Regions from separate parts of the Rhizobium sp. P43 genome, predicted to be linked through region 1. Evidence: riboswitches for the same ligand, from Rfam matches in the RefSeq annotation. Region 1 holds a riboswitch; each other region holds the start of a gene.
The links. Region 1 has a riboswitch for cobalamin ahead of AC1PUL_RS17555 (DUF1636 domain-containing protein). Riboswitches for the same ligand answer to the same signal wherever they lie in the genome.
Positions count from the first base shown of each region.

Region 2: linked by a shared signal. The riboswitch ahead of cobU (bifunctional adenosylcobinamide kinase/adenosylcobinamide-phosphate guanylyltransferase) and the one ahead of AC1PUL_RS17555 (DUF1636 domain-containing protein) in region 1 are both predicted to bind cobalamin.
Region 3: linked by a shared signal. The riboswitch ahead of AC1PUL_RS13115 (aromatic ring-hydroxylating oxygenase subunit alpha) and the one ahead of AC1PUL_RS17555 (DUF1636 domain-containing protein) in region 1 are both predicted to bind cobalamin.
Region 4: linked by a shared signal. The riboswitch ahead of bluB (5,6-dimethylbenzimidazole synthase) and the one ahead of AC1PUL_RS17555 (DUF1636 domain-containing protein) in region 1 are both predicted to bind cobalamin.

Region 1 is NZ_CM161539.1:3,500,006-3,507,858, forward strand. It holds gene AC1PUL_RS17545 (ABC transporter substrate-binding protein) at 1-400, opposite strand, end outside; gene AC1PUL_RS17550 (ABC transporter ATP-binding protein) at 428-1,228, opposite strand; gene AC1PUL_RS17555 (DUF1636 domain-containing protein) at 1,225-1,632, opposite strand; cobalamin riboswitch at 1,742-1,969, opposite strand; gene AC1PUL_RS17560 (sugar-binding transcriptional regulator) at 2,412-3,365, shown strand; gene AC1PUL_RS17565 (ABC transporter substrate-binding protein) at 3,514-4,827, shown strand; gene AC1PUL_RS17570 (carbohydrate ABC transporter permease) at 4,970-5,842, shown strand; gene AC1PUL_RS17575 (carbohydrate ABC transporter permease) at 5,854-6,678, shown strand; gene AC1PUL_RS17580 (ABC transporter ATP-binding protein) at 6,691-7,689, shown strand; gene AC1PUL_RS17585 (L-iditol 2-dehydrogenase) at 7,686-7,853, shown strand, end outside.
Region 2 is NZ_CM161539.1:1,725,179-1,733,031, forward strand. It holds gene cobN (cobaltochelatase subunit CobN) at 1-2,869, opposite strand, end outside; gene cobW (cobalamin biosynthesis protein CobW) at 3,201-4,277, opposite strand; gene cobU (bifunctional adenosylcobinamide kinase/adenosylcobinamide-phosphate guanylyltransferase) at 4,281-4,811, opposite strand; cobalamin riboswitch at 4,997-5,370, opposite strand; gene AC1PUL_RS08590 (hypothetical protein) at 5,437-6,252, opposite strand; gene AC1PUL_RS08595 (ATP12 family chaperone protein) at 6,316-7,122, opposite strand; gene AC1PUL_RS08600 (HAD-IA family hydrolase) at 7,132-7,785, opposite strand; gene AC1PUL_RS08605 (RluA family pseudouridine synthase) at 7,782-7,853, opposite strand, start outside.
Region 3 is NZ_CM161539.1:2,603,454-2,611,306, reverse strand. It holds gene modC (molybdenum ABC transporter ATP-binding protein) at 1-249, shown strand, start outside; gene AC1PUL_RS13140 (winged helix-turn-helix domain-containing protein) at 267-653, opposite strand; gene AC1PUL_RS13135 (FAD-binding oxidoreductase) at 658-2,094, opposite strand; gene AC1PUL_RS13130 (L-threonylcarbamoyladenylate synthase) at 2,091-3,083, opposite strand; gene AC1PUL_RS13125 (GGDEF domain-containing protein) at 3,303-4,382, shown strand; gene AC1PUL_RS13120 (DUF6656 family protein) at 4,399-5,004, opposite strand; cobalamin riboswitch at 5,308-5,505, shown strand; gene AC1PUL_RS13115 (aromatic ring-hydroxylating oxygenase subunit alpha) at 5,608-6,852, shown strand; gene AC1PUL_RS13110 (FAD-binding oxidoreductase) at 6,855-7,853, shown strand, end outside.
Region 4 is NZ_CM161539.1:1,280,845-1,288,697, forward strand. It holds gene AC1PUL_RS06350 (LTA synthase family protein) at 178-2,139, opposite strand; gene AC1PUL_RS06355 (NAD+ synthase) at 2,310-3,989, shown strand; gene AC1PUL_RS06360 (TolB family protein) at 4,019-4,855, shown strand; cobalamin riboswitch at 4,894-5,083, shown strand; gene bluB (5,6-dimethylbenzimidazole synthase) at 5,125-5,862, shown strand; gene AC1PUL_RS06370 (DUF2865 domain-containing protein) at 5,819-6,874, opposite strand; gene AC1PUL_RS06375 (acyl-homoserine-lactone synthase) at 7,006-7,647, opposite strand; gene AC1PUL_RS06380 (helix-turn-helix transcriptional regulator) at 7,751-7,853, opposite strand, start outside.

The DNA of each region.
Region 1 (7,853 bases):
AGACCTTGATGCCGAAGGGGGCGAGCGTCTCGGGCGTCACCTCGCCGCCGACCTTCATGCCGTAGTTCCAGCCGGCGAAGAAGAAATCGGCGTCGGCGTTCAGCAGGACTTCCTTACTCGGATATTTGGGCGAAAGCTCCGGCAGTTCCCGAACACCTTCCCGCAAGCTCTCGTCCAGGGTCTTCCAGCCGGAAACACCGGTATAGCCAACCATTCGGTCCTGAAGCTTCAGCGCCAGCATCATCTCGGTCAGATTGACGTCGTTAGAAATTGCACGCGCCGGTGCGGCGTCAAAGGTGACATCGCGGTTGCAGCTTTTCACGGTGACGGGGAAAGCGGCTGCGGACGTTGCAGCAACCAGTCCTGCCAGCAAAGTGACGGAGGAAGCGACGAGAGAAATCTTGAACACGGTTTATGCCTTTCAGTTTTAGCTGAGCGTTCTGGAAAAGGTGAAATGGCCGGCATGACTGGATGAGCTCGAGACCGAATACATGCGGGCACTGACGCCGAAGGTCTGCGATACGGCATCCTCGGTTAGGATTGCCTCCGGACTGCCGAATGCCGTCATCCGGCCGTGATGCATGATGGCGACATGCGAGGCGAAAGAGGCGGCAAGATTGATATCGTGCAGCGTGGTGATGATGGTCAGCTGGAGCCCCGCCAAGAGATCGAGGATCTCCAGCTGGTGGCGAATATCGAGATGGTTCGTCGGCTCATCGAGGATGATGATCTGCGGGTCCTGTGCCAGGGCTCTGGCGACGAGCACTCGCTGCTTTTCCCCGCCCGACAGGGTGGAGAACTGGCGATGGGCAAGCCCCACGACATCGAGATGTTCGAGCGCATGGATGACGGCCTCATGATCCCGTTCCGCCCAGCCGGTCAGACCCTGGCGCCACGGCACCCGCCCCATCATCACGACGTCTCGGGCGGTGAACGGGAAATCAGCGGGCATTTCCTGCAGGACAACGCCAATCTTGCGGGCGAGCTGGCGGGGCGAGAGGCCGCGAAGATCCGCCCCGTCGATTTCCACTTTTCCCTGAAGGGGTGTCACGCCGCGATAGAGGCAGCGAAGCAGAGAGGTTTTGCCCGCACCGTTTGGTCCGACAATCGCGAGCCGGTCGCCGGCGGCGATGCTGAAGCTTACATCGCGAACGAGATAGTGGCCGAGCTTCGGTCCCCAGGCGAGACCGGATACGGTAACGGAGCAGCCGAGCGTATCGCAACTCATTGGACGGCCTCCGGGCTCATTTCCGACACAAGGATCGCAGCCGGGATGCGGGCAAGGGTCTTGCCACGCAGGCCTGCAGGTCGCTCGGCCTCACGCGTCATGCCATCCGGCATACGCAGATAGAGGTCCGCGAAATCGACCAGGGCCTCAAGGTCGGTGTCGGGCTGAACATCGCCAAAGAGATAGGTGACCTTGCCAGACGCCTGAAAGGCAATCGTGCACGGGCGATCGCAGCCGGCCATGCAGACGGTTCCCGCGACCATGAAATCGGAGCCGGTATCGGCTCCGAGCCGGTGAAGGCTGTCCGTCAGACGATGCAGCAGATCAAGGCCTGGCCGGCATGTTTCGCCACGCCGCCGGCAGTCGGTGCATACCGTTACATGATGTCGTTTTGATTCTGCCACCCAAGCCCTCCGCAGGAGATCTCCGGAGGCAAAATGACAATATGTTGCACGCGCAAAGACGCGCGGCCGCAAAGCCAGTTCGTATCCATCGGCACACCCCGTCCGCTACGTTTTTTCCCACTTGACGGCAGGTCTCCTGGCTTACGGATATCTGCTGCATCCACCTTCCCACGACAAAGCGCAGTGGCCCGGCGCTGACGCGCCGAAAGGATGACAGCAATCCGCCTACAGTTGCGGGGGCAGCCACGGTCTTGGTCCCTGTTGGGTCGTCCGCACCGTGTTCCCTATTAATCCCCTCGGAGTCATCCGCTGGGGAACCGTCATCTGTTTGATTAAGGCCAGCGAGCCCCGTCAGTCAAGTCTTGTCGTTTTGTTATGTAATATCGTTACATTTGTCTAGTGTGATTTTGTCCCGTCCTTGGGGAGAGTACCGTCACGGTTTCACTTCGACACCATGACAATGGCAATGTGTCAGACCTCGCGGGCTCGATCAGCGCTTGTTGTACTCGTCCATGGTCTACGTCCAGGGATCGGGCGAAATCCTTCGCCCATGGATCTCGGCTGCGGCTAGCCTGGCGACATCTACTGAGCCAAGCGTTTCCCTCTCCACAGCGACCATTGAGATCCGGCGTATCATCATCATGACCCTGAGGTTGAAGTGCCTCAAAGGCTCAACCGGTCACCCGTCCGGACGTTCCCGCGGACCTTTGGAAGCAGAGGCCGGATTTGACACGGATCGGCAAAATTGGCAGCAGTGTCTTGGACTGGGAGGAGACTGCATGGCACGACGTGGTGAGGGTCACACAAGACTGGATGATGCGGCTCGGGCCGGATGGCTCTATTATGTCGCCGGCCGGACGCAGGACGAGATCGCCGCCGCCATGGGGATATCGCGCCAGAGCGCGCAGCGCCTGGTTTCGCTCTCTGTCGCGGAAAAGCTCATCAAGGTGCGGCTCGATCATCCGATCGCAGCCTGCCTTGAACTTGCCGACGCCCTCAAACGCAAGTTCGGACTGAAGGAGGTGGAGATAGTTCCCACCGATCCCGGGTCTGAATCCGCAACCGTGGGCGTTGCGGAAGCCGGCGCAGCGCAGCTTGAGCGCTGGCTGAAACAGACCGATCCGCTCGTCATCGCGATGGGCACTGGCCGCACGCTGCGCGCGATGATCGATCAGCTCTCGCCCATGGAATGTCCGCAGCACAAGATTGTCTCTTTGACCGGGAACATCAGTCCAGATGGATCGGCCGCCTATTTCAACGTCATCTTCTCGATGGCCGATGCGATCAAGGCACCCCATTTCCCGATGCCGCTCCCGGTTATCGTGTCCTCAGCCGATGAAAAACAGCTTCTGCACAAGCAACCGCTCGTGGCGCCCACCATTGCGCTCGGCCGGCAATCGGACGTCACCTTCGTCGGCGTCGGCGAAATGAACATGAAGGCGCCGCTTCTGGTCGACGGCTTTCTGAAACCCGACGAGATGCAGGATCTTCTGGGCGCCGGGGCCGTCGGCGAAATCTGTGGCTGGATTTTCGGAGAAGACGGCACACTGCTCAAGCATCCTGTCAATGAGCGGGTTGCCAGCCTGGAAATCCCCTCGCGGGAAACCTCGACCGTTGTCGGTCTGGCACGGGGTCGACGCAAGCATCCGGCGATTCTCGCGGCGGTGCGCGGCGGGCATATCAACAGCCTGATTACCGATGAAGAGGCGGCACGCTATCTCCTCTCCAGCTGAGATAGACTAAATTTTTCAATTGGATTTCATGGATTTAGGTCATCCTTGCGGCACCGCAGCAAGGAATCTGGATTGACATTTTTCGCCCTTGAAGTGAGTAATTGCCCATGAGCAAAGCGAATGCTCATTACTCTTCTGGGAGGAAGACATGAACTTGAAGACGATTTTGCTGGGCGCCTGCTCAGCGCTGGCGCTTGCCGGCATGGCCTCGGCCGAAACCCTGACGATCGCAACCGTCAACAATGGCGACATGATCCGGATGCAGGGTCTGACCTCGGAATTCACCGCCAAGAACCCCGACATCCAGGTCGAGTGGGTCACGCTCGAAGAGAACGTGTTGCGCGAGCGCGTCACGACCGACATCGCGACAAAGGGCGGCCAGTACGACATCATGACGATCGGCACCTATGAAGTTCCGATCTGGTCCAAGCAGGGCTGGCTGCTGCCGCTCGAAAACCTCGGTGCCGACTACGATGTCGATGACCTTTTGCCGGCGATCCGCTCGGGCCTGACCGGCGATGACGGCAAGCTCTATGCTGCTCCGTTCTACGGCGAATCCTCGTTCATCATGTACCGCAAGGACCTGATGGAGAAGGCCGGGCTCACCATGCCTGACGCGCCGACCTGGGAATTTGTCGCCGATGCTGCCCGCAAGATGACGGACCGCGCCAACGACATCAACGGCATCTGCCTGCGCGGCAAGGCCGGCTGGGGCGAGAACATGGCCTTCCTGACGGCCACATCGAATGCCTTTGGCGCCCGCTGGTTCGACGAGAACTGGAAGCCGCAGTTCGATCAGCCGGAATGGAAGAACACGCTCGACTTCTACGTCAAGCTGATGAACGACGCCGGCCCGCAGGGCGCCTCGTCGAACGGCTTCAACGAGAACCTTGCGCTCTTCCAGCAGGGCAAGTGCGGCATGTGGATCGACGCCACCGTCGCCGCTTCCTTCGTGACCAACCCGAAGGATTCGACCGTTGCCGACAAGGTGGGCTTCGCGCTCGCCCCCGACACCGGTCTCGGCAAGCGCGGCAACTGGCTCTGGGCCTGGAACCTCGCCATTCCGGCAGGCTCGCAGAAGGCGGAAGCTGCCGAGAAGTTCATCTCCTGGGCAACCAGCAAGGCATATCTCGAACTCGTCGCTTCAAAGGAAGGCTGGGCCAACGTTCCTCCGGGTACGCGGACCTCTCTCTACGAGAACCCGGAATACCAGACGGCGGCGCCTTTCGCGAAGATGACGCTGGACTCGATCAACGCGGCTGACCCGAAGAACCCGACCGTCAAGCCGGTGCCCTATGTCGGCGTGCAGTTCGTGGCGATCCCCGAGTTCCAGAGCCTCGGCACCTCCGTCGGTCAGCTCTTCTCGGCAGCGCTTGCAGGCCAAATGTCGGTCGATGATGCGCTGGCCCAGGCACAGAGCCTGACCGAGCGCGAAATGACCCGCGCCGGCTACATCAAATAATCCACCTCCCAAACCTGCCTGCCCGGATTGCGATCCGGGCAGGAGAGACCTCGACCGCTTGCGGCCAATGCCGGTCGTTGTCACTTTGCCTCCAACGGGTCCCGGACCTTGTCCGCTTGGGGCCATCAGGGCGAGCTTTATCATGGCTACTCAAAACACACGCACCCTGGCCCGTCTGATGATGGCGCCGTCCGTCGGTCTCCTGCTGATCTGGATGATCGTGCCGCTGGCGATGACCTTGTGGTTCTCCTTCCAGAACTACAATCTGCTCAATCCGGCCAATGTCAGCTTCGGTGGGTTGTTCAACTACCGCTATTTCTACACGGATCCGGCCTTCTTCCAGTCGGTCTGGAACACGCTGCTGATCGTTGGCGGCGTGCTGTTCATCACCATCGTCGGCGGCATCCTTCTGGCCCTGCTGCTTGACCAGCCGATGTTCGGCCAGGGGATCGTGCGCATTCTGGTGATTTCGCCCTTCTTCGTCATGCCACCGGTCGCCGCGCTGATCTGGAAGAACATGATCATGCATCCGGGCTACGGCGTGCTGGCGGACATCAACCGCGCGCTCGGCTTCCAGCCGGTGGACTGGTTCGCGCAATATCCGCTGCTCTCGATCATCATCATCGTCGCCTGGCAGTGGCTGCCCTTTGCGACGCTCATTCTCCTGACCGCCCTGCAGTCGCTCGATGGCGAGCAGCAGGAGGCGGCCGAGATGGATGGTGCACGCTTCATCGACAAATTCATCTATCTGACGCTGCCGCATCTCGCCCGCGCGATCACCGTGGTCATCCTGATCCAGACGATCTTCCTGCTCGGCGTCTATGCAGAGATCCTGGTCACGACCAATGGCGGTCCGGGCTATGCCTCGACCAACCTCGCCTTCCTCATCTACCGCACGGCATTGCTCGGCTACGACGTCGGCGGAGCCTCTGCGGGTGGCATCATCGCTGTCGTGCTTGCCAATCTCGTCGCCATCTTCCTGATGCGCGCCGTCGGCAAGAACCTGGACCGGTAAGGAGACCCGCCATGGCCCGTGCCACAAGCCCCCGCCGCAAGATCCTCTTCACGGTCCTCGCCTGGAGCATCGCCTTCGTGATCTTCTTCCCTATCCTCTACACGCTGATCACCAGCGTGAAGACGGAAACGGAAGCGATCCAGGGCTTCGACATGATCCCCACCTTCACGCTCGAGAACTACGTGACGGTGCAGACACAGCGCGACTACATCAAGCCCTTCATGAACTCGGTTATCCTGTCCGTGGGCTCGACCATCCTGGCGCTGATCGTCGGCATCCCGGCCGCCTGGGCCATGGCGTTTTCGCCGACCCGGCGGACCAAGGACATCCTGATGTGGATGCTGTCGACCAAGATGATGCCTGCCGTTGCCGTGCTTGTGCCGATCTATCTGCTGTTTCGTGATTTCGGCCTGCTCGACACCCGCATCGGGCTCACGGTGATGCTGACGCTGATCAATCTGCCGATCGTCGTGTGGATGCTCTACACCTATTTCCGCGAGATCCCGGGCGAGATCCTGGAAGCCGCGCGAATGGACGGTGCCTCGCTGTTCAACGAGATCGTCTATGTGCTGACGCCGATGGCACTGCCGGGCATCGCCTCGACGCTACTCCTCAACATCATTCTCGCCTGGAACGAGGCCTTCTGGACGATCCGGCTGACCACCACCAATGCGGCGCCGCTCACCGCCTTCATCGCCTCCTTCTCCAGTCCGCAAGGCCTGTTCTGGGCGAAGCTGTCGGCGGCCTCAACGATGGCGATCGCGCCGATCGTCATCCTGGGCTGGTTTAGCCAGAAACAACTCGTACGCGGCCTCACCTTCGGCGCCGTCAAGTAAGGATACCCGATCATGGGCAGCATCAAACTCGAACAGCTCTCCAAGTCCTTCGGCGAGCATGCGGTCATCCCGGGGATCGACCTTGAGATCAACGACGGCGAGTTCGTCGTCTTCGTCGGCCCCTCGGGCTGCGGCAAGTCCACCCTTCTGCGTCTGATCGCAGGTCTGGAAGACGCGACAGGCGGGCGGATCCTGATCGACGGCAAAAACCAGACGCAGACGCCACCCGCCCAGCGCGGTCTTGCCATGGTCTTCCAGTCGTATGCGCTATACCCACACATGAGCGTGCGCTCGAACATCGGCTTTCCGCTGAAAATGGCGAAGGTCGATCCGACTGAGATCAGCCGCAAGGTCGAGGAGGCAGCCCGCATCCTGAACCTCACCGACTATCTGGAGCGTCGTCCGGGCCAGCTCTCGGGCGGCCAGCGCCAGCGCGTCGCGATCGGCCGTGCCATCGTGCGCAATCCGCGCTGCTTCCTTTTCGACGAACCGCTCTCCAACCTCGACGCCGCCCTGCGTGTCGCCATGCGGCTCGAAATCACCGAACTGCACCAGAAGCTCAAGGCGACCTCCGTCTACGTCACCCATGACCAGGTGGAAGCCATGACCATGGCCGACAAGATCGTCGTCCTCAACAAGGGACGCATCGAGCAGGTCGGCTCGCCGCTCGACCTCTATCGCAGCCCGGCCAATCTCTTCGTCGCCGGCTTCATTGGCTCGCCGAAGATGAACCAGATTTCCGGCCAGGCGGCTTCGGCACATGGCGCCCATACGATCGGCATCCGGCCGGAGCATGTGACGCTGTCGACCACCGAGGGCATGTGGCGCGGCCTGGTCACGGTTGCCGAGCATCTCGGCTCCGACACCTTCCTGCATGTCCAGGTCGAGGGGGTCGGCACGATCACCACGCGGACCGGCGGGGAGTTCCCCGTCCGTCACGGCGATACCGTCTTTGTCACGCCGGATCTTACCCGCCTGCACAAATTCAACGATAAGGGACTGGCATTATGACCGGCAGACTGAGTGGAAAAACAGCTGTCATTACAGGCTCGGCCCGCGGCATTGGTCGCGCCTTTGCCGAGGCCTATGTGCGCGAGGGTGTCGCTGCTGTGGCGATCGCCGATATCGATTTCGAGCGGGCCTCGGCGACGGCAGCTGAAATCGGTCCGGCTGCC
Region 2 (7,853 bases), 1.8 Mb from region 1:
ATCTGACGACGGCAGGTTTCAGGCGGGTTTCGATCTCGGCGAGGACGGCGCGGGTGCGTGGCCAGTGATCTGGGCATCGGATATCACCGCAAACGAGTTTGGCGGCGAGCAGTTCAATGCGTTCAACAGTATCGCCAGCCGTACGCCAGGGGGCATCGATGAGATCGGCAAGGATCGCAGGTTTTGCCCCGGACCAGGGGGCGGACATGATGCAGTCGAGGGGGTCGAATGATTTTGGCGGCGTGCCTGGGATACTCCCCTCTGCCCTACCGGGCATCTCCCCCTCAAGGGGGGAGATGGGGGAGGTTGGCGCTCTGCCTTCCTCCGCGTCTGCGGAGGTGGATGAAAGTGCGGATGCGGATGCGGATGCGGATGCGGAGATCATCGGCAGCTGAGGCGTCTTTGCCAAGACTGCGAAATCCGCCGACATCGGCGTTCTGCCGATCTCCCCCCTTGAGGGGGAGATGGCCGGCAGGCCAGAGGGGGGTAACTCATCCCTCAGCACTTGCGGCTTACCCCCCTCTGTCAGCTTCGCTGACATCTCCCCCACAGGGTGGGAGAACAAACCAAGATCCCCCGCGATTGCCCGCTGCAAACTCGCGTCACCGCCCTCGCCCTGGCCGCGTGGCACACGCGCCAGCGCGACGACGAGATCGGTCAGCAACCGCCCCTCGGGTGCGAGCCCGAAGATGTGCAGCCCGTCGCGGATCTGCATTTCCTTGAGGTCGCAGAGATAGGCGTCTAGCTTTTCCAGCGCCTGATCTTCCGCCTCGTCCTTGGCGATGCCGGCATCTTGGTCGAGGCCGATATCGGCGATCAGCTCCAGGATCTGCTTCTTCAAGAGCACCAAACGGCGCGGATCGCCGCCCGAGGCTTCGTAATACTCGTCGACCAGCGCTTCGAGATCCTTGAGCGGCCCATAGCTTTCGGCCCGCGTCAGCGGAGGCGTCAGGTGGTCGATGATGACGGCGGAGCTGCGGCGTTTGGCCTGCGTGCCCTCGCCGGGGTCGTTGACGATGAAGGGATAGAGATGCGGGAGCGGTCCAAAGACCGCCTCGGGGAAACAGGTCTCCGACAGGGCCAGGGCCTTGCCCGGCAGCCATTCGAGATTGCCGTGTTTGCCCATATGGATGACGGCCTGAGCGCCGAATTCCCGCCTCAGGAAAGCGTAGAAGGCAAGATAGCCATGCGGCGGCACGAGATCGGGGGAATGGTAGGTTTCCTTGGGATCGATATTGTAGCCACGGGCGGGCTGGATGCCGATCATCAGCTTGCCGAAGCGCATCAGCGGCAGCGCGAAGGCGCCGTCGACATGGAAGGGATCGGCTTCCGGAGCACCCCAGCGTGCAGCCGCGCGCTCCTGAACCTCTTTGGGAAGATCCTCGAAGAACTTTATGTAATCGCTAACGGAAATACGTTCGCGAATGACCCGTCCGGCATTGGCCGCATTCGTCGGACCGGCCATCAGCGCTTGCATCAGCGCGTCGCCGTCAGCGGGCAGATCGGCAATGTCATAGCCCGCGTCGCGCATGGCGTGCATGACCTCGACGGTACCGGCTGGCGTGTCCAGTCCGACCCCGTTGCCGAGACGCCCGTCGCGGTTCGGGTAATTGGCCATGATCAACGCCACGCGGCGCTCCGCAGGCTGGGTTGCGCGGAGCTTCGCCCAGTTGGCGGCAAGTTCCGCGACGAAGCGCATGCGGCCGGCATCCGGCTCGTGGCTGACGAGATTGGCCTCGACCCGCTCGTCGAACCGCGCCTTCGATTTAAAGGAAACGGCGCGCGTCAGTAGGCGGCCATCGACTTCCGGCAGGGCGACACTCATTGCCAGATCGCGGGCGCTGAGGCCCTGGCTCGAGCCCTCCCAGGTGGCGCGCGGCGAGGATGAGAAGATCGCCTGCAGGACGACAGCACCCATCTCGTCGAGCACGGTCGAAGGCTTTTCGGCGCCCGGCGTCGAGACGGCAAAGCCTGTCGTGTTGATGACCACCGCCGGCGGGAAGCGGGTGAAGATGGCGCGCAGCGTGTCGACGGAGACCTGATCCTTGAGGCTGGAGACGAAGACCGGCAGAGGAGTGAGGCCCTCGGCCTTCAAGGCTTCCACCATGGCCTCGACGGGTGCCGTTTCGCCACTCTGGACGAGGGCACGGTAAAAGCAGAGAGGGGTTACATTCCCTCTCCCCGCCTGCGGGGAGAGGGTCAGGGTGAGGGGCTGGGCTTGCGCTGAGATTTGCCCCTCATCCGCCCTTTGGGCACCTTCTCCCCGTGAACGGGGAGAAGGGAACGCCAGCCTCTCCCATTCCTCAACCCCGATTACGCCCCTGCTCGGCCACCAAATACCGGCCTTCAACAGCGGACGTGCAGGCTCCGGCCGGTCGGCGCCACTGAGCAAGGCCTCGGCATAGGCGACGAAAGCGGATGCATTCCCCGCCCCACCTTCGGTCAAATAGGTCCAGAGAGCCTGGCGATCGTCATCCCCGCAGGCCTGGAAGGGTGCAAGCCCCTCGTCCGGCTTGTCGTCACCGGGCAGCACGACGATTGCTCCGCCGCTGCGACGGGCGCAAGCATGCAGCGCCTCCAGCGCATAGTGGAAGTAGCTCGCCCCACCCAGCGCCCTGACCACGATCAGCCGCGCATGGCGTGCCGTGCGCTCGATATAGGTATCGACCGACATCGGGTGCTTCAGGGTCATCAGGCTGGCGAGCCGCCAGGGCAGCGCTTCTCCGCCCCTCGCTTCAACGGCTGCGGCAATTGCCGCCAGCTCCGTGTCCGCCGCCGAGAGAAACAGCACGTCCCCCGGCGTCTGGCCAAGATCGATCGCCTCGTCGCCGTCGCTGATCGATCCCTTCTGGGCTAGGAGGAGATGCATGACGGCTCCCGACGAATATTCTTTGACCGGCTGGTGGTCAGAGGTTGGGATACCCCCCTCTGCGCCCTGAGCCCGTCGAAGGGCGGGCATCTCCCCCTCAAGGGGGGAGATCGGAAGCCGGAGATGTCGCGCACCTCCGGAAAGCCTTTAGCTGCAACAGCCCTGGATGTCGGGCCACGAAAAGTCGATGACGTGAGCAAAAACCCTGGCCGCCGGATGTCAGTTTGTCCGGGAACCGCCAAGCGCGCGCCGATCCGATCTCCCCCCTTGAGGGGGAGATGGCCGGCAGGCCAGAGGGGGGTAGCAACGCATGCCATCGCTAAACCGTTTCTCAACCCGCCGCCGCCTGCACGTCCTCGACCACGGCGCCGAAATCCCATTCATGCAGGCCGATCACCACAAGCCGCGTCTCGCGCTTCTCGGCTGATGTCCAGGGACGGTCGAAATAGGTGTCGATGCGGGTGCCGACGGCCTGGATGACGAGGCGCATCGGCTTCCCGGGCACGTCGATGAAGCCCTTCAGGCGCAGGATGTCGTGCTTCTCGATGACCGGCTTCAGGCGGTCGACGAACTCCGCCGGGTCCTTGATCGCGCCGAGCTTCAGGACGAAGCTTTCGAACTCGTCGTGGTCATGATGATGGTCGTGGTCTTCGCCCGAGGCATGGAGTGCCTCGTGCTCCAGCTCGTGATGTGACTTGCGGTTTTCGATGTCGTCTTCGGTGCTGGCGCCGATCCCGAGCAGCACGAGTGAAGGCACTTCGCCATTCTTCGCCTCGATCATCGAAGGCTTGCGGCTGGTGCGGCCTGTGACTTCTGCACGCACCGCGGCGATGCCGGCAGCGTCGAGCAGGTCGGTCTTATTGAGCACGATGAGGTCGGCGCAGGTCAGCTGGTCCTCGAACAGCTCCTCGATCGGGCTTTCGTGGTCGAGATTGTCGTCCTCGGCGCGCTGGGCAGCGACCGCGTCATGATCATCGGCGAAACGACCGGCGGCAACAGCCGCGCTGTCGACCACGGTGACAACGCCATCGACCGTGACGCGGGTGCGGATGTCAGGCCAGTTGAAGGCGGCGACCAGCGGCTGTGGCAGCGCCAGACCCGAGGTCTCGATGACGATATGGTCGGGCTTCACGTCGCGGTCGAGCAGCTTCTGCATGGTCGGCACGAAGTCGTCGGCCACCGTGCAGCAGATGCAGCCATTGGTGAGCTCGATGATGTCGTCCTCGGTGCAATTCTCGGCGCCGCAGCCCTTCAGTACATCGCCATCGACGCCGAGATCACCGAACTCGTTGATAATGAGCGCGATCTTCTTGCCGCCGGCATTCATCAGCATGTTGCGGATGATGGTGGTCTTGCCCGCGCCGAGAAAGCCGGTGATGACGGTGGCGGGGATCTTCTGCTGCAACATGGTTCAACCCTTCATTTTCAGCGGCAATCCGGCCGCAACGAAATAGACGTCTGCCGCTTGAGCGGCGATGGCTTGGTGGAGACGGCCGGCATGGTCGCGGAAGGCGCGGGCCATCTTGTTTTCGGGCACGATGCCGAGGCCGACCTCGTTGGAGACGAAGATGACGGTGGCCTGGAGTTCCCCGAGACTGGCCGCCAGTGCCGCGCCGTCCGCGTCGACATCACTGCCCTCCTCCATCATCAGATTGGTGACCCAGAGCGTCAGGCAATCGACGAGGATGACGCGACCGGGCTGGTCCAGCGCCTTCAGCGCGCCGACGAGATCGACGGGCTCCTCATGGGTCGTCCAGCCATCATCTGCGCGGTCGGCCTTGTGGGTCTCGATGCGGGCACGCATTTCTTCGTCCCAGGCGCGGCCAGTGGCGAGGTAAAACCTGTCAAAGCCGGTATCGCGGGCCAATCCCTCGGCAAAGCGTGACTTGCCCGAGCGGGCGCCACCGAGAACCAGGATGGATCGGGAATGGGATGCGGTCATGGGTTGCCATGACCTTCGACCGCGCGCAGACGGTCTGTGGCGCATGCCTTCAGCATGCACGAAAGATCAAACGATGCCCGGCTCCAAAAAACGGACCGGCACCGTCGGGTCGACAAGGACCCGCGGATGCAAGACGTCGCCACGACAACCTCCGTGCTGGCAACGGGGAAACCTCCCCAGTGTGGGCACCATGCCCGTGGATGGCAGGTCTCCTGGCTCGCAGGTCGTGGTCTTCGAAAGGACCGTCGGGTTCTCCTCGCCTTCCCAGGGTTTGCGACAACACGAAAGAGCGGACGATTCGTAGAGAAAGAGGCGTCCTGCCCCGGCTGATCGTGTTGCCACCCCAGTGGCTTTTCCGCTTTGCCGTTTTCGATCGGCCGGTCGCACCCTGCGACCCGTCACCACCTGAAACGGCAGAGCGGATGGAGAACCCTCGCTGCAATACAGTCGCGGGGTCGGCTGCGTTCCGCGTGCCCGGTTGGGGTCCACGCCTTCGCATTCCCTTTTGCTCTCCGGACAACATCTCTGCCGTCCGGAAACCATCCATCACGAGGATTAGGCCGAGGTCGGGCCCAAGTCAATCACGGCTGCGGCGCACGCATGCGTCATTGCGCCCGGGCATGGCTCAAGGGGTCGCCGGGCAGGTCGGCGTCACGGCGGGGTCACAGTCTGGTCGAAGGCGAATGGTGCCGACGGCTCCCTGTTCGACCGGTGTACCCTTGCCGACATCGGCGGCTCGACGGGCAGGCTGTGGCGGTGCAGCGGGGCTGACGGTCGGCGTTTCCGCAACCGGAGGAGCTGCCATTTCCTGCGGCGGCGGTGCGGGCGTGGGCGGCACGGCAACGACAACAGGCTTTTGTGGCTGAGGCACTGACGGGGTGGTGGCGGCGCGCGCATCAGGAGCCGAAGAAGCCGGCGCGGTCACCGGCGGCGGATCTGAAGCAAGCCGTGTCGACACGGTCCGGGGCGACAGCGACTTGCGGATGCGCGGCGTGGTCAAGGAGAAGGCGAAGCGAATGCGGGCGGCAATCTCTTCCGCAAGGGCGTGGCGGGCCCAGCGCGGGTCGTCGGTCGGGCTGTTGACCCGGAAACTTCCCTTGGCCACCGGCTCGCCGGTTTCGACCGAAACGGCCGTCACGGTGAAGTCAGCCTGGGCGAGACGGCGACGGGCGCCCTCGCCAAAGCCGAGACGATCGATCTTCACGAGCAGAACAACACGCTCGGCGCCCTGCGGAGCCCGGGTCGCAGCGATGGCGGAGGAAACACGACGGTCCACGCTCTCCAGCAGTTCAAGGGGAACCCGCGCATCGGCCATCACCGTGACGTTGCGGACGAAATAGACCAGAGGTCGATCGATGCTGCGTCCCTGGAAAAGCGTACAGGAGCCCAGCAGCATGGTCAGGCTCAAGGCAAAGGCGATGCGAAGGCTCTGCGCAAACATGACGACCCCGGACAGGTGATTCTCGACCTGTCCGACAATTCGCCATGTATGGTTAGTGGATGGTTAACTTTGCGACTGGATCGCGTGGAACAGCGCTGCGGCCGAGGCATATTCACCGTACCTGGCCTCTCGGCGCGCTTCGGCCTCGGCATCGGATCCCCAATGCTCGATCGTCCAGTCCTCATCGAGATGGGCAAGCGTCCAGACCTCATCGAGATCGAAGGCGCCTTCGGCAAATGCGAGTGTCAGCACCGCCGAGCCGGTGAGCGTGGTCACCACGTTCAGGCAGGAAATCCGGAACGGATCGCGATAACGCTCAAGGGCGCGGGCATAGGCAGCGACCGCTTCCTGTGGCTGCTCCTGATGCATCACGCCCTCAACGAGGAAGAAGCGGGTGCCATGCGCCGTGGCAGCCCATGACAAGACGGGATCCCAGCGGGCCGACTGGCGGTCGATCAGTTCCTTCGGGCCGTCGGCGCGGTAGCAGAGCAGATCCGTGCCGGCAAAACGCACGATCTCGGCAAAGACCTCGTCCAGGCTATTGGTCACCGCGTCGATCGCCGTATTGGCGAGCTTGGTGACCGGCATGGTTGCCGGGTCGATGTGTTCGCCCTGCCCGGCCCATTCGGCCACGACGAGTTCGGCTGCCTCGCGGGTCGGCAGCGTCAGCAGGTTCTTGGCAGGGGTCTTGACCGGCTTGCCGTCGAGCGTGATCGAGAAGCCATCCTCGCGCGCCTCGATCCCGACGCTCTCGTAGAAGCGCTTCGGCAGCGGTCGCTTCATCTGGATCTGCGCCCGGCGCACCGGGTCCTCATGACTGGGCTCCGGGATAAAGGTCCCGAAGATGTCCTGGCTGAGTTCGTCGCGCATCAAAGGCTCCTAGTGGATATAGGCCAGAAGGTCGGCGGGGCGTTCGACCACGGCATCGGCACCGGCCTTCCAGAGGTCGTCCGCCTTGGCATAGCCCCAGGACACGCCGATTGCGGTTGCACCGGCGGCCTTGGCCATCTGCATGTCGTAGATGGCATCGCCGATGACGATGGTCTCGCGCGGGGCGATGCCGGCCTCGTCACAGCATTCGGTCACCATGGCCGGATGCGGTTTGGACGGGCACTCGTCGGCCGTGCGGCAGAAGAGGAAATGGGGCTTCAGCCCATGGCCTTCAAGGATCATCTCCAGACCGCGGCGCGACTTGCCGGTGACGGCGCCGAGCCAGATGTCGTCGCGGGCGATCAGGGCGTCCAGGACATCGCGGATGCCATCGAACATGGTTTCGCCGAAACCGGAGTCGCGGCGGACATCGGCAAAGATCGCCTTGTAGTGCGCGGCCATGGCGACTGCCTCGTCGTCGGCATGCGGCTTGCCATCCATGCGGGCGATCGCGATGTCGAGCGTCAGGCCGATGATCGACTTGGTCGTCTCAAGTGCCGGTTCCGGCTTGCCGAAAGCAATGAAGGTGTGGCGCATGACTTCATGGATCAGGCCGGCGCTGTCGACCAGCGTGCCGTCGCAATCGAAGAGAACAAGCTTCATTCGGCGTCCCTGTCCCCATCCGCCTGGTCGAAACCCAGCAGGTTCCAGCTCTGCACCATGTGCGGCGA
Region 3 (7,853 bases), 900 kb from region 1:
GTCGTCGCGACGGAGGCAGGAGACGGCCTGTCCGCGCTCAATCGCCTCTCCGGTGAAGTCGTCGAGATCGTGGAAGGAACCGGCGGGAGCGCGACCATCACAGTCGACTGTCAGGGCCAGACGTTTGTCGCCGAAGTCACCCGACGATCGCTGCGCCAGTTGGCGCTCGCCCCCGGCAAGCCGGTACATCTGCTGTTCAAGACTGTGTCGATCGCTTCGGAAGGCCTCTTCCGGAAGGCGCAAGGGTAAACTCGGTCGCTTGGCTTTCAGCCTTCGTCGTCGGCCTTCCGTCCTTCGGCAACGAAATCCAGCGCCTGCATGCTCTGAAGCCAGTCGAGATCCGTCGAGAGCGCCTTGCGGCTCTCCGCATCCATCCGCCGGCAGGCTTTGAGCAAGGTCTCGCCGAACGGCGTCAGACCCGCGCCACCGCCGCTTTTCCCGCCGTGACGGGTGAAGATCGACGGCTCGCGGAACATCCGGTTGATCTCGTCGGCCAAGAGCCAGGCCCGCCGATAGGACATGCCCATGGCTGCTCCCGCTGCCCGGATCGATCCATGTTCCTCGATCAGTGCCAGCAGCTGCGCCTTGCCCGGCCCGAGCCTTGCGCCGTTGGAAAGGTCGATCCTGAGCGAGAGGCGAGGGGCGTCGGGCATCGGATCAGCCGATTACCTTGCCGGGGTTCATGATGCCGGCGGGGTCAAAGGCCTGCTTGATGCGCCGCATCAGCTCGGTCTCGATCGCCGGACGGCTTGCCACGAGTTCGTCGCGCTTCAGCTGACCCACGCCATGCTCGGCCGAAATCGAGCCCGTATGTTTGTGCACGACCGCATGCACGACGGCGTTGACCTCGCGCCAGCGGGCGATGAACGCCGCCTTGTCGGCACCGACGGGCTGGCTGATGTTGTAGTGGATATTGCCGTCGCCGAGATGGCCGAAGGCGCAGATGCGGGCATCCGGGATCAGCGCATGCACGGCAGCATCCGCCTCCTCAAGGAAGGCCGGGATGCGCGAGACGGGCACAGAGACGTCATGTTTGATCGACCCGCCCTCCGGCTTCTGCGCTTCGGACATGCTCTCGCGCAGGTGCCAGAAGGCATCCTGCTGGGTAAGCGAAGCAGCGATTGCTGCATCCGAAACGAGCCCGGCCTCGAAGGCCTCCGCCAGCAACTCCTGCATCATCGTTTCCGCCGTCTCGGCCGAATCCGAGGTCGAGATGTCGACCAGCGCATACCAGGGATGCACCGAGGCGAGCGGATCGCGGACACCCGGAATGTGCTTCGTCGTGAACTCGATGCCGATCCGCGGCATCAGCTCGAAGCCCGTGAGCGCCGAGCCGCAGCGCTGCGACGCCTTCTCGAACAGCTGAAGGGCGGCCTCCGGCGAGGCAAGGCCGACATAGGCGACCTGCTTTCCGCGCGGACGCGGATACATCTTCAGCACCGCCCCGGTAATCACCCCAAGCGTTCCCTCGGCGCCGATGAACAGGTCGCGCAGGTCGTAGCCGCTATTGTCCTTCTTCAGACGCCGCAACCCGTCCCAGATCTCACCCGTCGGCAGCACCACTTCAAGGCCGAGGCAGAGCTGGCGCATATTGCCATAGGCGAGAACGGCGGTGCCGCCGGCATTGGTGGCAAGATTGCCGCCGATCCGGCAGGAGCCTTCCGACCCGAGCGACAGTGGAAAGAGCCGGTCATGCGCCTCCGCCGCCTTCTGCACATCAGCGAGAATCGCGCCGCCATCGGCAACGATCACGTCGGCCACGGGATCGACTTCCCGGATCTTGTTCATCCGCTCCAGTGAAAGCAGCACGTCCTGGCTTTCCTCACGCGGCACCTGACCGCCGACAAGCCCGGTGCGACCGCTGACCGGCACGATCGCCGTTCCGGTGTCGGACGCAAGCTTGAGGATGGCCGAGACCTCCGCCGTCGAACCCGGCTTCAGCACCAGTGGCGAGGCGCCATGATAGAGGCCACGGTTTTCGGTGAGATAGGGCTTGATGTCCTCGGGCCTGGTCAGGGCGTTGGCTTCGCCGACAATGTCGATGAAGGCGCGCAGACGTTCTGCAAGGCTCATGCTGATGGTCATCCTGTTCATCCCTCCGTGCCGCGCGGCGCTGCCGCCCGCATCAGCCGGTCATTGATGGCTTCACCCAGACCTTCCTCGGGAATGGACTGGACGGCAATGCCGGTTGCACCGCTCGCATCCGCCTTCTTCAGAAAATCGAAGAGATTGCTGGCCGCCTCTCTCAGGTCTCCGCGAGGGCTCAGATTGAACACCGCTTTTGCCGTTGACGCGCCCGATATGTCGCCGGGACCGAAGGCGATCAAGGCTTCGCCCTCTGCCACCGTTGTCGCATGAAGCCGCACCGAGGCGTCAGGTGCATAATGGGAGGCAAGCATGCCCGGCGCCTCGATCGCCGCCGTGCCGGAGGCCTTGGGGCGCACCACACGCTTGCCCGTCACCGCCTCGATCGCCTCGGCATCGATGCCGCCAGGCCGAAGCAGGCGGATTTCACCGCTTTCGACCTTCACGATGGTTGATTCCACACCGACGGGGCAGGGGCCGCCATCGACGATCACGTCGATCTTGCCGCCGAGATCCGCTTCGACATGTTGCGCGGTGGTCGGACTGATACGGCCGGAGGAATTGGCACTCGGGGCCGCCAGCGGCCGCCCGAGACTGCGAATCAGCTCTGCCGTGAAGCCGACGGGCACACGGATACCGACCGTATCGAGACCTGCCGTCGCCAGCGGATGAATGCCCGAATTCTCCTTGAGCGGCAAAACGATGGTCAGCGGTCCGGGCCAGAAGGCTGCCGCCAGCTGCCGTGAGAGCGGATCGAACACGGCATAGTGCTCGGCCATGGCAAGATCCGACATGTGGCAGATCAGCGGGTTGAAACGTGGACGGCCCTTGGTCTCATAGATCGAGGTGATGGCGGCGGGATGCGTCGCATCGGCTGCAAGCCCGTAGACGGTCTCGGTCGGGATGGCCACGGGACGCTGGCGCATCAGCACCTCCGTCGCCGCCGCGATGGCCTCCACCTTGTCCTTCTCAGTAGCGATCGGGATGATCCGCGCCATGTTTTTCAGCCTTCCTGCCATCAATCGCTCGTCCTTATCCTGAGCAGGGCGGGGCGGCAAAGTTCTTTTTTCCACAGCGAAACCGGCAGATTCCACCCTATTTTTTAAAGGGGATGGGCAAACCGTTCGAATTTTAATCACCGGCGTAACCGAAAGAAAGAAATGTTGGCCTATCGTCGCGATTAAGAGACGGAAAGCCTCATTCGGGGAATTGGACAGATGCAGCAAGTGAAGAACCCGGCCGCCAGCATTGCGCTTCGCGTCGCGACCGCCATGCATCAGATGGGCATCGACGGTCTGCCACGCAATTACGAACTGGTCTATGAAGCCTATTCAGGCAGCAATCCGGAACTTGTGCGTGAGTTCATCGCGCTCGGTAAGGTCAAAACCCAGGAAGCGCTCGACGAGCTCGGCCGCAAGTATCTGCCCCATCACCATGAAGACGGTTTGCTGAGCCGCCAGAACGGCCAGGTTCGCGCCGAAATGAGCAATTTCATCTCGCTCCTCAACGAAGAGAAGATTTCGCTGACCGATTACGGCCGCGTCATCGGCCACGCCTCCAAGACCATCCTGACGGAAGCCGATCTCGAGGGCACCCCGCTTGGCCAGTCGATCAAGATGCTGAAGGCCGCGACCGAAAAGCGCGCGCACCAGAACAGCAATGTGGTGCGTGCCGTCGTCGACAAGACGGCCGCCCTTGCCGATCTCCAGCGCGAGGCGGAAGAGGCGGAAGCGGCGAAATTCGTTGACCCGGTGACCCGGCTTGCCTCCCGCCGTGCTTTCAACAAGGCCATCGCCAAGGTCTATGCAAACCCGGAGATGCCCCTCCTGTGTGGTGTCGCGATCGGTGAGATCGACGATTATGCTCGCATCCAGGAACAGATGGGCCCGGCGGTTGCCGAACGCTTCCTGATGCAGGTTGCCAAGGTGCTCGAAGCCGTCTCCGGCGGTGGTGATTTGGCCTGCCGCTTCGATGCCGGCCGCTTCGGCCTGCTTCTCTATACGTCTGATCAGGAAGAAGTCAGCCGCGTCGTCGAACTCGTGCGCGCCAAGCTGAAGGCCACGAATTTCGTTGGCTCGTCGAGCGGCGCCCGTCTCGGCCAGCTCGGCATGTCCTTCGGCATCTGCTTCTCGGAACAGGCCCCGAACGCCTTCGATTTCACCAATTTTGCTGAAAAGGCCCTTGCAACCTCCAAGGCCGCCGGCGGCGATACCGTGACGATCTATGGGGTGAGCGACTACGTCTCGAAGGATTGGCTGCTCTACAAGAAGAAGCCGGTCGGCGGTTTCGGCGCCTGAGCGCCGCAGCCTTCCCCTAGAGTTTGGCGATAATCTTCCTGAGCTCGGCGTCACGCGCGCCGAGCATCAGCACGTTTCGAAGTGCTTCTTTCGGATCGACCGTCTGGAACAGCAAACCATTGTCTCGGATTGACCGGTCGATCGTCATCGACTTCGCTTCCGCTTCCGGCTTGATTGCAACGGCGAAATACATCCGCCCGTAATTCTGCTTGATCTGCTCGAAGAACACCTCTTCGCCGCCAAGCTCCGCAAAGAAGTTGGCGATGTAGAAGGCCCATTTCACATCCGCATATTGGGCGAAATTCGTTCGCGCTGCCGTGACGTGGCAATAGCCCAGATGCGGGCTGTTGTTCAGGGTGCGGTGAAAGATGATCTTGGGAAACTTGATGGAGCGGTGAAAGCCGTTGATCCGCTCATGCGTCGTCTCGGCAGCCCGCTCCAGGCGTTTACCCGTCCGCTCCGCGACCTCTTCATAGGTGAGATAACGGCGCTCATCCGGCAGCCAGTCCTCGCGGCTACGCGAGATCCGACCGGTTCTGAGGAACTCGGTATGGACAGCCTTGGCGGGCGGCGCCGATTTCGTTTCCCCTTTGGGAGCCGCGTAGTATCTCAGTTTCTGCATCTCGACGCTCTGACGGTACCCGGACTGACTGCTTGAGCTTAGCGCAGCATGGTTAATCATGATTTGACGGTATTCTGCGTTGTCGAGGTTTCGCGAGGCTTGCCGCAGCGCAAATCGGAAAAATCCTTGTCGATCGCTCGTTTGCGCCACGCTTTTTGGCGCCTGGTGTTTTGCTCGCGCGCAGATGTCGGAAAAGAATGAGAAATTTGGCGACTTGGCCTGAATCCACACCGTCTGTGGGATGTCGCAAACGATTTCCGCCGTGTCGTTTCGCAGCGCAGCGTGTGGCGCTGGCCTGTGATTAGATGCAGTGAAGCTCGAGGTGCTGCCCTCCTAAGGGGGCGGGAAATCGGGAAGCCGGTCAAAATCCGGCGCTGCCCCCGCAACGGTGGTGGAGTGAAGGACCGACACATTGCCACTGGGGGGAGACCTGGGAAGGCGTCGGTCTGATCCGCAAGGATGCTCCTGAGCCCGGAAACCAGCCTCGGCAGACGGACATTTGAGGTTGCGGAGGGCGACCGGAGATAGCTATGCGCACCGCCTTCTCAAGGCGACGACAGGCTGTGCTCTTTTCTCCCCCGAGTTTTTGAAAACGAGGACGACATGGACCTGCAGGCCACCGTGCTGCGCCAGCTGAAGAACCGCCGCGAAGGCTTCTCGCTCGAACAGCCCTTCTATATCGATCAGGATTACTTCAAGCTCGACATGGAAATGATCTGGTATCGCGACTGGCTGTTCATTGGCCACGACTGCGAGATCCCGCGCGCCGGCAACTATTTCACCGCCCAGATCGGCGATTACCCCGTTGTCGTGGTGCGCGGCAAGGATCAGGTCATCCGCGCCTTCCACAACACCTGTCGCCATCGCGGCCACCGCGTCTGCACCAAGGACAAGGGGGCGGCTGCCAAGCTCGTCTGCCCCTATCACAACTGGACCTATGATCTCGACGGTTCGCTCGTCTTCGCCCGCCAGATGGGCGAGACCTTCGACAAGGCCGAATTCGGCCTGAAGACCGTGCATTGCGAAAGCGTCGGCGGCTATATCTTCGTCTGCCTCGCCAATGAGCCTGCCGATTTCACCCCCGTCCGCGCCTCGATCGAACCGTACCTTGCGCCGCATCGCCTCTGGGAGGCAAAGGTCGCCCACAAGAACACGATCATCGAAAAGGGCAACTGGAAGCTCGTCTGGGAAAACAACCGCGAATGCTACCACTGCGCCAGCAACCATCCCGAACTCTGCCGCACCTATCCGGAAGCCCCGACCGCAACCGGCGTGCAAGGGGCAGGCGACGACCCGTTCATTTCCGAGCACTGGGCCCGCTGCGAGGCCGCCGGTCTACCGTCCGAGTTCAAGATGGACCCGTCTGGCCAGTTCCGCACCGCCCGCATGCCGCTGATACAGGATGCCGAGAGCTACACCATGTCCGGCAAGCGCGCCGTGAAGAAGCCGCTTTCCGCCGACGTGCCGATCAGCCATATCGGCACCATGCTGCTCTTCCACTATCCGACGACCTGGAACCACATCCTCGGCGACCACGCGATCTCCTTCCGCGTCCTGCCGATCTCGGCGGAAGAGACCGCCGTCACCACCACCTGGCTGGTCAACAAGGATGCCGTCGAAGGCGTCGATTACGACTTGGAAGAGCTGACCCATGTCTGGAACATGACCAACGACCAGGACCGCTCGATCGTCGAGGAAAACGCCTTCGGCATCCGCTCGCCGGCCTATGAGCCCGGTCCCTATTCCGTCGATCACGAAGGCGGCGTCATGCAGTTCGTCGAATGGTATTCCAACTTCATGACGGGCCGCCTGCAGGGCGACAAGGCCCGCCTGTCTGCGGTGGCTTGATCATGAACATCGCCGTCACCCAGTATCGTCATGTCGACGAGATGCGCCCCTGGTCAGACCGGGAGCATCTCCTCGAATGCGTCGCCGTCACGCCTGAGGCCGCAGACGTGATGACCTTCACCTTCAAGCCGAACAAGCCGAACCTGTGGTTCCGCTACATGCCGGGCCAGTTCGTCACGCTGGAAATCCCCGTCGGGCCTGAGCCGGTGATGCGCACCTACACGCTTTCCTCCAGCCCCTCCAGGCCCTATACGGTCGCGGTCACGGTCAAGGCGCAGAAGGATTCAATCGGCACCCGCTGGATGTTCGACAATCTGAAGCCCGGCATGGCGCTAAAGGCTTTCGGTCCGCTCGGCGACTTCTCCTATGCCAAGTATCCGGGCAAGAAGTATCTCTTCATCTCCGCCGGCTCCGGCATCACGCCGATGATGTCGATGACCCGCGACATGAGCGACCGGGCCCCCGACAGCGACATCACTTTCCTGAACTGTGCCCGCTCGCCCGACGACATCATTTTCCGCTGGGAGCTTGAGGCCAAGGCCCGCGAGATGCCGCATCTGACGCTGGGCTTCATCGTCGAGCAGGTCTCGCGCGGCCAGCTCTGGTCGGGCTTGAAGGGCCGCATCGACAAGGCGAAGATCGCGCTGCTTGCCCCCGATTTCCTTGAGCGCACCGTCTTTTGCTGCGGCCCGGCGCCCTTCATGGCGACCGTCCGCGAAGCGCTCGAAGGTGCCGGCTTCGACATGAAGCAGTATCACGAGGAAGCCTTCCAGCCGGTCAAGCCGGAGCTGCCTGAAGTCGTTGTGTATGCCGATGGCGAGCAGCCGACCAAGGTCACCTTTGCCATGTCCGGCAAGGACGGTCTCTGCGCGCCCGGCCATACCGTGCTGCAGGCGGCCCGCGCCGCCGGTGTGCGCATCGGGGCTGCCTGTGAATCCGGTCTCTGCGGCACCTGCAAGGTCATGAAGCTCTCGGGCGAGGTCGAGATGGACCACAATGGC
Region 4 (7,853 bases), 2.2 Mb from region 1:
TAAATTTTTACCGGAGCGGCCCACCACATGGGATGGGCGGAGCAGAGCGACAGAAATGCTGTCAAGCACTCCATTTCCTCGAACAAAAAAAGTCTATGGCGGAAATGCTGAAGCACTGCAATAGCATCTGAGCCCGAACCGGTAATTCCGAAGAAATGTGATCGAGCAAAGGCCCGTTCAACTGCTCGGCTGAAGTCGATCAGCCTGTTCAGGGAAGAAGCGTTCGAGGCCATAACCTTCGCCGAACATCACATCATGCTGCAACAGTCGATAGTCCCGGATGAGGGGGTCGATGCGACCGGACAGGGCCCAGTCGGCCTGTGACTTGTTGTTGCGGCCAATCAACAGATGACGGTCGATGACTGCGTAGCGCTCTGATACGCGGCCCAGCATGCCCGTATAGTATGGGTGACGATAGCCCGCCATGCGAACGATGTAATGGGGAAGCTGCGAGGGGCTGACCGAACCGATGTCCTTCTGGACGCCACGCTTCGATGACCAGACGACCAGCGGTGTCTCGTGTTCGCGCTTCATCGTTTCGACCGAAGCCTTGCGGGTGGCCACCACATTCGCCATGTAGCCGCTCTCGGTATAGACCTCGTTCAGCGGCGGCAGGTGGTCCCCGAAGAGGACGATGATCGTTTCGCGGCGACGCTTCTTGGCCCAGTCCATCAACGCCTTCAGGCTCTGGTCGGCTTCCTTCACGCCCTGTGTGTATGTGGCAAGCGCACTTTCGCTGGCGGCCGACAGGGTTGGTGCGTCGATCTCGATGGTGTTCTTCGCATAGCGGTTTCGCTCATAGGGACCGTGGCCCTGAAGCGTAACGGCGAAGAAGAAGAATGGTTTCTCGGTGTCTTCCGCTTGCTGGATGATGTAGCGCGTCAGGGATTCGTCGGAGGCGAAGATGCCGCGCTTGTCCATTGCCGGCATGTTTTCTTCCGAGTGGAATTCCTGGAAGCCGAGCGATTGATAGACGTTGTTGCGGTTCCAGAACCAACCCTGGAACGGGTGGAATGCCTTGGTCACATAACCCTTCGATTCGAAAAAGGTGGCAAGCGACGGGACCGGACGACGGATATACTGCTGATAGGGGATGCTGCCATAGGGCAGGAAGGCGTTGGAGAAGCCGGTCAAGGCTTCGAATTCGACATTGGCGGTCATGCCACCAAACTCCGGTGAAAAGACCTGCCCGGATTGGCTCGCACGAATGGTCGGCATGGGATCTGCGGAGAAGCCTACGCTGTTCATGCGGGTGGGATCCCACAGGGATTCACTCATCACGACAATGACGTCGGCCTGACGGCCGGAGAAGAAGGACGCGGGGAGCCTGTCCGTCTGAATGTCTGTGATAGCGACATTGCTGTAGCCGGCCGGGGCCGCGACATTGGCCATCGGCACGTTGAAGGCGAAGGCGAGCAGGAAGCCGTTGTGCCGGTAGTTTTCTTTCTGGTCCCACATCATGGGCACGATGTTGAGGCGATCGCGGAACGCGGAAAACGCCATCGGATCCATCAGAGAGACGAAGCCGGCGAGAAGCGGAAATGCGACGGCCAGACGAATACCGCGGGCAGGCAGGTTCAGGCGCGGGAATACCTTGCGGCTTTTCCAGATCAGGGCGACAAACGCTACCACAAAGACAAGGCTGCCGACGGCAAGCCCGATTGCCTTGAAGGGCTCGGCCGCAACCATGGCCGGCATGAGCTGCATGATCTGACGACCGAAGAGCAGGTCGCTCGGGAAAAGCGGATCCGACAGGAAGAGTTGCTTCTGCCCCGAGAAGAATGCCGGCAGCAGCAACAGGGGGCCGACAAGCAGTGTCGACTGATAGGATTTGCCGATGATCGCATCGGCAAAGGCCAGAATGAGAAAGACGATACCGACGGCCACAGGGCCGGGACGGCTCGTCGAGGTCATGTATTCCACGACATCGATCATGCTGCCACGCGCCAGGACCTCGCTCAGCAGAACGATCGCCGCAGCAATCAGCGCCGTGTTGATAGACTGGACAACGAGCTGGACGATCCAGGACCCGCCGAGCTCACGCTCACGCACCGCACCGAAGGCGGTAAAGATGTTCGCGACTCGCGTTTTCGGGCTGGTCTGGACCACGTCGAACTCCAGGTCATGGGAGGGTGTCATGAAAGGTTCGCATAGGTGTCACATAAGTGTCATGAATGCTACATGAACCGAAAGCGAAGAACCTTTGTTCCCAGAAATTCCGGTGGTTTGGTTAGCGCCGGAGCACCATATAAAGGGGGCGCCCGCGAAGCGACGTTGCGATAGGGCGGGCGAGCGGCTAAATCGGTGTCATGAGCGAAGCAAAGAAGATCTCCGACGTCCTGCGCATAGCGGTGGCACAGTTCAATCCGACGGTGGGTGACGTCACCGGCAATCTCGCCAAGGCGCGTGCTGCGCGTGCCGAGGCTGCCGGGCAGGGGGCCGATCTCCTGCTCCTGACGGAGCTCTTCATTTCCGGCTATCCGCCGGAAGATCTGGTGCTGAAGCCCGCCTTCCTCAAAGCCTGTCTGCAGGCTGTCGAGGCGCTTGCCGCCGATACTGCCGATGGCGGTCCGGGGGTGATCGTCGGCTTTCCGCGGCAGGGCGAGAAGGGCCGGCACAATTCCGTTGCGATCCTCGACGGCGGCAAGATCCTTGCCTTCCGCGACAAGATCGATCTGCCGAATTACGGCGAGTTCGATGAGAAGCGCGTCTTCGTCGAGGGCGAGATGCCGGGACCGGTGAACTTTCGGGGTGTTCGCATCGGCGTGCCGATCTGCGAGGAAATCTGGAACGATCTCGGCGTTTGCGAGACGCTGGCCGAGACGGGGGCCGAGATCCTGCTCGTGCCGAATGGCTCGCCCTATTATCGCGGTAAGGTGGATGTCCGCCATCAGGTGGCGCTGCGCCAGGTGATCGAAACCGGACTGCCGCTGGTCTTCGCCAATCAGCTCGGCGGTCAGGACGAACTGGTCTTCGACGGCGCGAGCTTCGCCTTCAATGGTGACAAGTCGCTGGCCTTCCAGATGAGCCAGTTCGAGGAGACGCTGTCGGTCACGACCTGGCGACGCGCGGCCGATGGCTGGCGCTGTGACGAAGGGCCGATGTCGCGCATCCCGGAAAAGGAAGAGGCCGATTACCGCGCCTGCGTGCTCGGTTTCCGCGATTACGTCAACAAGAACGGTTTCAAGAGCGTCGTGCTCGGTCTCTCGGGCGGTATCGATTCGGCTATCTGTGCGGCGATCGCGGTGGATGCGCTGGGCGAGGAGCGCGTTCGCACGATCATGCTGCCCTACCGCTACACCTCGCAGGAAAGCTTTGCCGATGCCGAGGCCTGCGCCAAGGCGCTCGGCTGCCACTACGACATCGTGCCGATCCAGGAACCGGTCGAGGGCTTCCTCTCGTCGCTGTCGGACATGTTCGAGGGCACCGAGAGCGGCATCACCGAGGAGAACCTGCAGAGCCGTACGCGCGGCACGATCCTGATGGCGATCTCCAACAAGTTCGGCTCGATGGTGGTGACCACCGGCAACAAGTCGGAGATGTCGGTCGGCTACGCGACGCTCTATGGTGACATGAACGGTGGCTTCAATCCGATCAAGGACCTCTACAAGATGCAGGTCTATGCGCTGTCGGCCTGGCGCAACGCCAATGTTCCGCCGGGTGCGCTTGGCCCCTCGGGCGAGGTGATCCCGGCCAACATCCTGTCGAAGGCCCCCTCTGCGGAGCTTCGACCGAACCAGACCGACCAGGATTCGCTGCCGGCCTATCCGGTTCTCGACGACATTCTTGAATGCCTGGTCGAGAAGGAAATGGGTGTCGACGAGATCGTCGCTCGGGGCCATGACATTGCGACCGTACACCGGGTCGAGCACCTGCTTTATCTCGCCGAATACAAGCGCCGCCAGTCGGCACCGGGCGTGAAGATCACCAAGAAGAATTTCGGACGCGATCGTCGCTATCCGATCACGAACCGGTTCCGCGATCGCTGAGCGATCCGGGACGGCCGAGAGGAAGCATCATGCGCAGTTCCGTCGAAATCTTTGACATCAACACCCGCGAATGCGAGGTCGTCTGGCAGACGGAAGATCTCGTCGAGGCGCCGAACTGGTCGCGGGACGGCGAGTTTCTGATCATCAACGGCGATGGGCTTCTCTATGCCCTGCCGCTCGATGAGGAGGACCCAGAGCCGGAACTGATCGACACCGGTTTTGCCGTTAGACTGAACAACGACCATGGCATTTCGCCTGACGGTGCCTCGATCGCCTTTTCGGACCATACGCTCTACGGCAAATCCTGCATTTATCTGCTGGGCGATGGTGACGACGAGCCGCGCCAGGTGACCGACAATATGCCGTCCTATTGGCATGGCTGGTCGCCGGACGGAAAGGAACTTGCCTATTGTGGTGATCGCGGCGGTGTCTTCGACATTTACACGATCTCCACGAAAGGCGGGTCCGAGCGACGTCTGACGCATGGCGAAGGTCACAATGACGGTCCCGATTACTCGCCTGACGGTCAGTGGATCTATTTCAACTCAAGCCGCAGCGGCACCATGCAGATCTGGCGGATGCGCACGGATGGGAGCGACCCGCAGCAGCTGACTTCGGACGGCTACGGCGACTGGTTCCCGCACCCGTCGCCGGATGGGAAGAAGGTGCTGTTCCTCTCCTACGACGCTGACGTGACAGGCCATCCGCGTGACAAGCAGGTCAGGCTTCGGCTGATGGATGCCGATGGCGGCAATGTCGAGACGCTTCTCGAGTTCTTCGGCGGGCAGGGCTCGATCAACGTGCCGAACTGGGCGCCGGACGGAACGGCCTTCGCCTTCGTGCGCTATTTCCCACGGCCTGAGTGACGCTGTCGCTTTTGGTCTGTCCTCCGCAACCTCCGTCAAGTAGAACACCTGTGTCAGGTGCCTGCCGGAAGGCGGGAGAATCGGGAAGCCGGTGAAAATCCGGCACGTGCCCAACGCTGTGAGGCGGACGTGACGTGTGAGGGGAAACCCAGCCACTGGAGCAATCCGGGAAGGTGCGCGTCGCGGATGAAGCCCAGTCAGAAGACCGGCCTGGCGAGATAGACCGAACCCGCGTGGACGGCGGGCGGTTGCGCATTGTGGGGATTACGATGCACGACAGACCGAACGAGTTTCTCGTCCGGACAGCGCCCTTTGCCGAGCCTGACAGGGACGCCGTCTACCGGGCCATCCATACGCGCCGTGACGTGCGCGACCAGTTCCTTCCCGATCCACTGCCGGACGATCTCGTGCGCCGGCTGCTGCAAGCCGCCCATGCGGCGCCATCCGTCGGCTTCATGCAGCCCTGGAGTTTCCTGCTGATCCGCAATTCCGAGACCCGCGAGGCGGTCTGGCAGGCGTTCAGCCGGGCGAATGAGGAGGCTGAGGCGATGTTTCCTGAGGAGCGTCGCAGCGCCTATCGCGCGCTGAAACTGGAAGGCATCCGCAAGGCGCCGCTCAATATCTGCGTCACCTGCGATCCGGATCGTGCGGGGCCGGTCGTGCTCGGGCGGACCCATGATATGCGAATGGATGCTTTCTCAACCGTTTGTGCGATCCAGAACCTCTGGCTGGCCGCCCGGGCCGAAGGGGTGGGCCTCGGCTGGGTCAGCATATTCCACGAGGCGGAGGTGAGGGCGATCCTCGGAATACCGGATCGGGTGCAGATCATCGGCTATCTCTGCCTCGGCTATGTGGATGAACTCTATGCCGTGCCGGAACTTGCGTTGAAGGGCTGGCGCCAGCGCCTGTCGCTCGACGATCTCGTCTTCGAAGACCGCTGGGGCGAAAAGCCGGAGGAGCCCGTCACTCCTGCAGCGGCTGGGGTCCCGGGGCTGCGGGGTTCCTGAGGTCGATCGTCCCCTTGTCCGACGGCAGGAAGGCGGGCCCCACCTGCCTAACATTCAGGTTTGCCTCGTCGAGCTCGCGCTCGATCACCGGCTGGGTGGTCGGCTCTGTCGGTTTTGTCTTGGGGGAGACTTCCATGATCGAGGATTGGTACTCAGGAACGGCAGATCTCGGCGTCATGCGCTGATAGTATTGCTGCAGGTTGCAGCCACAGGAGGGTTCTGCATCGCTGCGACGGTTGCGATAGAGAAAGGCGTTGGGCAGATCGCGATAGGGGCGGCCGGTGACCGCCGAAACCATATCCACTGTCTCGCTCAGTTCCGGAGCATGGAAGAAGAGCTCGGTCTGCGTCCCTGGACACATCTGCTGGCATTGCGCCGCGTCGCGGGCAAAGTTCATCGCCGAGGTCTGAGACGAGATCGGGAAGAAACCGCCGTCGCAGGTGCGCACACAAAGCGTGCGCACATTGCCGCTTGGCAGCATTCCGATGGACGGCGGTGTGGCTGAATAGGCGGCTTCCGCTGCCCTGTCCGGACGGTAGGGTTCTGCCACGCTGTCGAGATAGGGGATGCGCTCTGCCTCTTCTGGATAGGCGGCCTGATCCGGGCCGCAGCCATTTTCCTCAAGCGCCGTGACCAGGGCCGCACGGGTGTCGGCAACCCGGCTCGCGCGCAGATCCGCGAGCCTTGCGGTCAGGATGTCGCGATTGGCCTCCATGCGGGAGATCGCGGTTGCAAGATCGCTGCAGTCGTTGCCGCCATCCGGACGTATCTGGACAATCGACGAAGTCAGGCAGCGGAGCCGACGCTGGTCCTGGCGTGCCTTGCGCAGTTCAAGGTTCTGCTGGGCAATCGCGCTGGCATAACTGTTGATCTCGGGCGATGGCGAGCCCTGTTCGACCAGCACAAGCCGATCCCGCAGCCGTTCGCAGAGCGCCGAGGCTTCCGCCCCGCCCGGGATGACGCTAGCGAGCGTGAGCAATACAGCGATCGAAATTGTTATTCTGCTCGGCACATCCGGATCCCAGTGGTCGCTTGCAAGGCAGAATAAAGCCCTTGTAAACCCAGGATAGCCGAGTGCCGGTGAAATGAAAATGACGGATGACATGGCGGATGCATGCGCTGTCATCCGCCATGCGATGTGGATTACGCGGCCTGCGCTGCCATCAGCGTCATCGGCTCTTCCAAGACGCTGCCGTCGATCGCCGCAATCGCCTTCATCCTATCGAGCAGGTCTTCGGAGACCTCCCAGGATACCGCGACCGCCTGGACAACGCCGATGCGGCGAGGTTCTCCGATCCGGATCCCTGGGCAGCCCATGCGCTTGAACATGCGTTCCAGGAAGACATCCGTGACGGTGACGATATGGCTGAGGTCCGAGGCGAGCCCGAGTTCGCCGACACCGCACATCAGTTCTGCTGCGGCAATTGTGACCTGGTTGCTGGCGCGGTCCTGCGAAATCTCGGGGTCGATGCAGAAGCGGCTGGATTCCCACACGGCTGCACTACGAATTTGCGGCCCATTGCCTAGAAGGATCGGGAATGTATCGTCGAGCATATTCGGCCCGAGGGTTGGCAGCAGACGCAAAGACCCCCGCAACTTTCCTTCCTCACTATAGGAGAGAACATAGAGCGGATTGGCCCGATCATAGTCGTCGATTTCCCAGGCGTCGCGGACTTGCACCTCCCAGCCGAGGAGGTCATGGAAGACCCGCTTTCTCAGCCTGTGCATCGCGTCGATATCGGCTGGAAACTGGCTTCTGCGGCTACCGTTGATGATCCTGATCATGCTTTGCTCCTTCTTGCAGAACGGAACAGGCAAAATGCAGTTCAATGGTCGTTTATGAAACTGACGGTGGCGACAGCTTCAGCGCTTGCAATCTGTGATACGATCAAGGGATTTGCAAAGCGGGCTCGGCCAACCTGGGGATCAGGCCGCGCCATACCGCTTCCGCCACAGCCTGGGCATTGTTGACGACATCGAGTTTTTGACGC